Linked DNA regions of Algoriphagus sp. Y33. The protein of the gene in region 2 binds, or shares a complex with, the protein of the main gene of each other region. Links are inferred from orthologs where the notes say so. Each region holds a gene or a part of one and is shown on either strand. Other genes may lie near its edges.

Evidence for each region. The genes of interacting proteins can lie anywhere in the genome.
Region 1: the proteins of metK (region 2) and groL are in contact, whole or in part, in a cryo-EM structure (PDB 8P4O), measured with the Escherichia coli proteins. The link is inferred for Algoriphagus sp. Y33 from one-to-one orthologs.

The regions. Positions count from the first base shown.
Region 1 is NZ_CP061947.1:953,228-956,725, reverse strand. Bases 1-2,902 are described here. They hold groL (chaperonin GroEL), read left to right. Parts: upstream 1-586; coding sequence 587-2,218; downstream 2,219-2,902. Other genes in these bases: ID165_RS03935 (S10 family peptidase), read right to left, coding at 2,882-2,902; ID165_RS03940 (response regulator), read left to right, coding at 2,395-2,787; groES (co-chaperone GroES), read left to right, coding at 267-545; ID165_RS03955 (hypothetical protein), read right to left, coding at 1-51. Also shown: more of ID165_RS03935, read right to left, coding at 2,903-3,498.
Region 2 is NZ_CP061947.1:4,882,287-4,886,302, reverse strand. The notes cover bases 1-2,824. They hold metK (methionine adenosyltransferase), read left to right. Parts: upstream 1-697; coding sequence 698-1,951; downstream 1,952-2,824. Other genes in these bases: ID165_RS19870 (D-alanine--D-alanine ligase), read right to left, coding at 2,002-2,824; ID165_RS19880 (CPBP family intramembrane metalloprotease), read left to right, coding at 1-491. Also shown: more of ID165_RS19870, read right to left, coding at 2,825-2,985; ID165_RS19865 (hypothetical protein), read right to left, coding at 3,310-3,549; ID165_RS19860 (C40 family peptidase), read left to right, coding at 3,657-4,016. UniProt on the Escherichia coli protein: Catalyzes the formation of S-adenosylmethionine (AdoMet) from methionine and ATP.

The sequences.
Region 1 (3,498 bases), 3.9 Mb from region 2 along the record:
CTCGAAATCAATGTGGCCCTCGGTGATCCAGTTTTTCGGTAGTGTCTTCATAGCAAATAGGTTTGGCAATAATTTACAAAATTCTGACAATTTTGAAGAGCCCTTAGCAAAAATGGCAGTCATCTCTGCCAAAAAAAATCCTAATCCATGCTGAATTCCCCAAGATTGACAGCCGGTTTGTCAGCCTTTCTCTTTATTCCTTCCTTGGCACAAGAAGTGCTATTAGGCAAATACATTTTAATCTAACCTTTAAACGAATTTATATTATGTCAAATGTGAACATCAAACCTCTTGCAGACAGAGTTTTGGTACAACCTGCTGCAGCTGAAGAGAAAACAGCATCCGGCCTTTACATTCCGGATACCGCTAAAGAAAAGCCACAAAAAGGTACCGTAGTGGCAGTAGGAAATGGCAAAAAAGATGAGCCTTTAACTGTAAAAGTTGGAGACACCGTGCTGTACGGAAAATATTCCGGTACAGAATTAAATGTAGAAGGAAGTGATTATCTCATCATGAGAGAGTCTGACATCTTCGCTATCCTTTAATTAATCATCCCTAATTATCGTTAACCAAAATAGTTAAAAAAATGGCTAAGCAATTATTTTTCAATACAAGTGCAAGAGATCAGCTGAAAAAAGGCGTTGATGCGCTTGCAGATGCAGTAAAAGTGACTTTGGGACCAAAAGGTCGTAATGTAATTATAGACAAGAAGTTCGGAGCTCCTACGATCACCAAAGATGGTGTGTCTGTAGCCAAAGAAATCGAACTCGCCGAGCCAATCGAAAATATGGGTGCGCAGCTTGTAAAAGAAGTAGCTTCCAAAACTGCTGACAATGCAGGTGACGGTACTACTACTGCTACTGTACTTGCCCAATCCATCTTCGGCGTGGGTATCAAAAACGTAGCTGCCGGAGCTAATCCAATGGATCTTAAAAGAGGTATTGACAAAGCTGTATCTGCTGTAGTAAAACAACTTCAGGCTGATTCTAAGCAAATTTCTACTTCTAAAGAAATCGCTCAAGTAGCAACTGTATCTGCAAACAATGACGAGGAAATCGGAACCATGATTTCCAACGCAATGGACAAAGTAGGTAAAGACGGTGTCATCACCGTAGAAGAAGCAAAAGGTACAGAAACTGAAGTGAAAACTGTAGAAGGTATGCAGTTTGACAGAGGTTACCTTTCTCCTTACTTCGTGACCAACACAGAGAAAATGGAAGCTGAATTAGAGCAACCATACATTTTGATCTACGACAAGAAGATTTCTTCGATGAAGGAATTGCTTCCGGTTCTTGAGCCGGTAGCGCAATCAGGTAAGCCTTTGGTAATTATCTCTGAAGATGTAGACGGGGAAGCGCTTGCTACCTTGGTAGTAAACAAAATCAGAGGTGCTCTGAAAGTGGCTGCTGTCAAAGCTCCGGGTTTCGGTGACAGAAGAAAAGCAATGTTGGAAGACATCGCCATCCTTACCGGCGGAACGGTTATCTCTGAAGAAAGAGGTTTCAAATTGGAAAATGCAACTGTTGATATGCTCGGTAGAGCTGAGAAAATCAATATTGACAAAGACAATACAACTATTGTGAATGGTTCAGGAGATGCTGCTGCCATCAAAGGCAGAATCTCTGAGATCAAAGCTCAGATCGACAAAACTACTTCTGATTACGACAGGGAGAAATTGCAGGAAAGACTTGCTAAGCTTTCCGGCGGTGTAGCGATCCTTTATATCGGTGCAGCTACTGAAGTAGAAATGAAAGAGAAAAAAGACCGTGTAGATGATGCACTTCACGCTACTAGAGCAGCTGTTCAAGAAGGTGTGGTAGTAGGTGGTGGCGTAGCTCTGGTAAGAGCTGCTGAAGCACTTAATGATCTTAAAGGTCTAAACGAAGATGAGGATACAGGTATCAACATCATCAGACAGGCTATCGAATCTCCATTGAGAACTATCGTTTCCAATGCTGGCGGTGAGCCATCTGTAGTGATCAACAAGATCAGAGAAAACAAGGGTAACTATGGCTATAATGCCAGAACCGATGTTTACGAAGATCTCTTCAAAGCAGGTGTAATAGATCCTACTAAAGTAACTCGTCTGGCTCTTGAGAATGCAGCATCTATAGCAGCACTTCTTTTGACTACAGAATGTGTAGTAGCTGATGTGAAAGAAGATTCTCCTTCAATGCCTCCAATGGGTGGCGGTGGAGGAATGGGCGGCATGATGTAATCATCTCCCATGTCAAGACTAAAGGAGGTTTCCGTCAGGAACCTCCTTTTTTATTAGCTGAATAGTAGAGTTTAAAGGGATTTATAATAAAAAAGGCAGTTAAACTTTTTTCTTCAATCAGTATTAATTGTATTTTGGCTATACTTAACGGCTTCTTTTCTACTCTAAACCTCTAAATGATCCATTTTGACACCATTTTTCTAGTGGATGATGATCCCATAAATAATCTTATCAACAAAAGACTACTAGGAAAAGTTGATCTTGCAGAAAACATAGTTGAATTTCTGGAAGGCGCAGAGGCTTTGGTTAAACTCAATGATATTGACCCGACTCAATCAATCCTTATTTTTTTAGATATCAATATGCCGGTTTTGAATGGCTGGGAATTCTTAGATCGATATCAAGAGCTATATAGCGATAGATCCGATAAGATAGTCATTCTATCTAGCTCCATAGATTATCAGGATAGACTTAAGGCCAAAGAATACCAAGCGGTTTCCGGTTTTCTTGAGAAGCCTTTGACTTTGGAAAAAATAAAAATCCAAATGGAAAAATACGAGCGGGACTAGCTCTTACCTCCTCCATTCACACCATTTTTAACCTATCCATTTTCCCACAGCTTTAGGGTTTTGGTATCATTCCGTCATTTTCGTAAGGATTATCTTATTTTCTCAAGGTGTCTTCAATGAATTTTTTGACATCCTCACGGAAAAGCTTAGCTGAAGGCAAATCGGTGTACATCATATGGCCGGCTTCATAATAAGTCATGATGATCCGATCACTTGCGGACTTGGGAAGCCCCAAATGAGAAATGGAATGCTCAACACCATAAAACACGGTAGCAAGATCATAATACCCATTCATAATCAACACCTTAACATTCGGGTCTTTACTCATGGCATCTGCCATATCAGGAAGCGTAGTGACAGCTCCATCAGTTCCCCAGTACTGATTTCCTCTATGCGACCAGTCCCACTTAAATCCCTCCTTGCTATATGCTGAGGTAGAATAATTCAACTCCTTACTTACCCCCAAAGCTCCATGAAAATAATCCAAAAAACCCATGGTATAAGCAGGTGAAATTGCGTCACTTTGCGGGTCTGTAAATGCACGCATGGACATAGGATCCAGGTTAATTCCTTTGTATCTGGAGTCCAAGCGGCCTACGGTCATTTCCTCCTCCCGCAGCAATTCTTGAAAAAACTCTCCCGCATCCATTTTCAGGCCGGCTCTTTTCCATATAGCTGCTTCTATACCCGTGTAGGTCTGCAGTTTCTGCG
Region 2 (4,016 bases):
TGGGGCTGCTAATTGTTGTATTGGCTTTTGCTATTCCATTTGCCTTTTTGATGGATTGGTTAGGCGCAGATCAGTTTGATTCAATAATGGAACAAATGCTGGCTGAGAACAAGTTGCAGGTAGTTTTTGCTGTGGTTTTCTTGGCTCCTTTACTAGAGGAATTGATTTTTAGACTTCATCTTGATTTGAAAATAACATCTATTTGCTGGGGGTTGGGCATGTCTATTCTAATGATTAGTCAACAATGGTATGTAACAGCTGTATTTGTAGTTTACCTTGTCTACCTGCTAATTAGAGTAATGCGACAGCAGCCCCCGAACCTCAAATTTGTTGTCTTCATCTCCTCAACTTTCTTCGCTTTAATCCATTTGGGAAATTTTTCTAATTTTGAATTAGCAGACCATTTTTACTGGATTCCTTTTCTGGTAGCGGCTCAGTTTTTCATAGGGTTGATTCTCAGCTATATTCGGCTCACTCATGGGATTTGGTAGGCGATTTTGTTCCACGCAGTCTATAATGCAATCCTGATCATTCCCACTGTTTTACTTTATGAGTCTTGAATACTTCCCGGAAGAATTAAGAAATTAAATGATTGTGTCTATATCAGCCTCCCTAATCTCCTTTTTCCGGTTTTTTATTTCACCCGGTTCCCGTATTTTTGGACTTCCTTTACAATACGTATTACCAACATTTATTTATGGCATATCTATTTACCTCAGAGTCCGTTTCTGAGGGGCATCCTGATAAAATCGCAGATCAAATTTCTGACGCGTTAATTGACAATTTTTTGGCTTTTGACCCAAACTCTAAAGTAGCTTGTGAGACATTGGTCACAACAGGTCAGGTGATTCTTGCAGGTGAGGTGAATTCCGATATCTACTTGGATGTACAGAAAATCGCGCGTGATGTGATCAATAGAATCGGCTACACCAAAAGCGAATACATGTTTGAAGGGAACTCATGCGGAGTGCTTTCTGCAATTCATGAGCAGTCTTCCGAAATCAATCAAGGTGTAGTTCGTCAGAGTCCTGAGGAGCAGGGTGCGGGAGATCAGGGGATGATGTTTGGCTATGCTACCAACGAAACCGAAAATTACATGCCATTGGCTTTGGATCTTTCTCATATGATCCTTCGTGAATTGGCAGAACTGAGAAGAGAGAATAAAGATATCACCTATATCCGGCCTGACTCAAAAGCTCAGGTGACTATAGAATACAGTGACGATAATGTACCTCAGCGGATTGAGGCTATTGTAGTTTCCACGCAGCATGATGATTTTGACGAAGAGGAAAAAATGCTTGCGAAAATCAAATCAGATATCATTTCCATCTTGATTCCAAGAGTGGTAGCGAAACTGAAGCCGGAAATTCAGAAGCTTTTCACTTCAGAAATTAAGTACCACATCAACCCAACAGGGAAATTTGTAATTGGCGGACCACATGGAGACACTGGTCTGACGGGTAGAAAAATCATTGTGGATACTTATGGGGGAAAGGGCGCTCATGGTGGAGGGGCTTTTTCAGGAAAAGATCCTTCGAAAGTAGACCGCTCTGCTGCCTATGCTACGCGTCATATTGCTAAGAATATGGTTGCGGCAGGAGTTGCAGATGAGGTTTTGGTACAGGTTTCTTACGCTATCGGAGTAGCTAAGCCAATGGGTATTTACATCAATACTTACGGAACTGCCAAAGTGAACTCAAGCGATGGGGCTATAGCGAAGAAAATTGAGGAAATTTTCGATATGCGTCCATATGCGATCGAGCAACGCTTAAAGCTGAGAAATCCTATCTATGAAGAAACTGCCGCTTATGGTCACATGGGGAGAACCAATGAAGTCGTGACCAAAACTTTCTATTCCCCTTACAGGGATGAGATCAAACTTGATGTTGAGTTGTTCACGTGGGAAAAACTGGACTACGTGGACAGAATAAAAAAAGCATTTGAGCTATAAAAACAAAGGCTTCCGGAAGAACTGGAAGCCTTTGTTTTTAACTTCGGTCTTCAAAACATCTCTTCAATCAACTCCGTATAAAAATCCCTCACTTCCATTCCGATTGCCCGTACTTGCTGGGAAATCAGACTAGTTTCAGTTTGCCCCGGCACCGTGTTTATTTCGATAAAATAGAATTTTCCGGTTTCATTTTGAAGAAAATAGTCAATGCGGACAGCACCTTTACAGTTGAGCTTTTCATAGATTTTTGGGATAATACGATTCACGCGAGTTGACTCTTCCTCTGATTGTCTACCGGGAGTGATTTCTTCCGTTACACCGGCAACGTATTTAGCTTCGTAATCAAAAAACTCTTTGCTACTGACGATCTCAGTGGCCGGAAGAACGGTGATTTCTCCCTTTCCTCTGTAGCATCCAATCGAAAACTCACGACCGGATACGAATTCTTCCACCAATACCTGTGAATCTTCTGCAAAGGCTTTTTCCAAGGCTTCCGGCAATTCTTCCCAGGTTTTTACTTTGCTCATGCCAATGGAACTCCCGCCATTGTTAGGCTTGATGAAAAGCGGTAGGGTCAGCTCATTTCCCACCCGTTTGAGATTTGCCGGAGAGTTTTCAAAAAGCTGAAGCGATTTGGCAATGTGCAATTCCTCTATATCATCCACAATGGCTTTGGTGTAGCCTTTGTTCATGGTGATAGCAGATGTTAATTGATCGCAGGTCGTATAGGGTAATCCGATCATATCGAAATAGCCTGCGAGTTTCCCATCTTCTCCCGGTGAACCATGAAGGATATTGAAGACTCCATCAAACGTGATTTTATCATCGCCAATCCGGATGCTGAAGTCATTCAGATCTATCGGAATTTTTTCTCCCGAAACGGAAAGAAAATGCCAATCCCCAGGATAAATCAGAATTTTGTAAACGTCGTAAAGATTTCGGTCAATGGTTTTTTCCACCACAGCGGCACTTTTCAGAGAAATCACAGATTCTCCAGTATATCCACCTGTCACCAGGGCGATTTTTCTCTTCATTAGGTATTAGAATTAACGGTACGAATTACTTGAATTTTTCGTGATTTCCCGCAGATTGTTGCGGATAACTCTAACAGATTATAAACGACTGGCAATTTAAGTTTCTTGCCCGCAGATAAAAGCAGATAATTTACGAAGATTATATCCTGTCTCCCGCAGATTGACGCAGATAACAAGCGCAGATTTTCGCAGATGCTTAGGCTTGGGAATAAAAAATCAGCGAAGATCAGCGTATTTTCAGCGCGTATCAGCGGGGAAATTGAAGTCTTTTTCGGCGTAAATCAGCGGGAAAATTTTTGTCAATTAGACTTTAACGGGAAGATACTACGCCAGCTTAATCTGATCCAGATAGAATTTCATTCTTGTATGATCGCGTGGCAAAAAGTCAATCTTATCGATTTTGTCCTGCTTGTGATTGTAGAATACCTCCACGTATTCATTTTCCAGCAAATACAAATTCACCTTATGCTTGTAATAGCGGATAGCCACAACGAAAGTACCTTCGGTGTAGAGGGTTGCTATTTTTTTGTGGAAAGGAAGATTGGTGAATTCTTCTTTGCTCATAATCTTCAATTGCTTTCGTTAAGGTAAGGAAATGAAACGCTTTTTTTGACAAAAAAAGATTGATTCCTGTTCGGCTTCGACTTATACTTGAAAGAACAAAAACCACTATGCTGCGCAAACAATTCCGTTTTACCGCTTTTTTTCTTGTTTTAGGATTGATGCTTGCCGCATCCTGCGCATCCAAAAAGAAAGTAGCGAATGAGCCTTTTAATACTGTGATTCAGACTGCTAGAAGCTATACGGGAACTCCCTATAGGTATGGTGGAACTACCCGCTCGGGGATGGATTGCTCTGCTTTAGTTTATCATTCTTTTTATTCCGTAGGAGTTACCATGCCCAGAATTTCGGCAGATCAAAGCAAAATGGGTAAGAGTATCCGCACCAACGAGATCAAACCCGGTGATATATTATTTTTTGCTACGGGGAAAAAAAAGAAGGGGGTGACCCATTCCGGAATCGTGACTGAG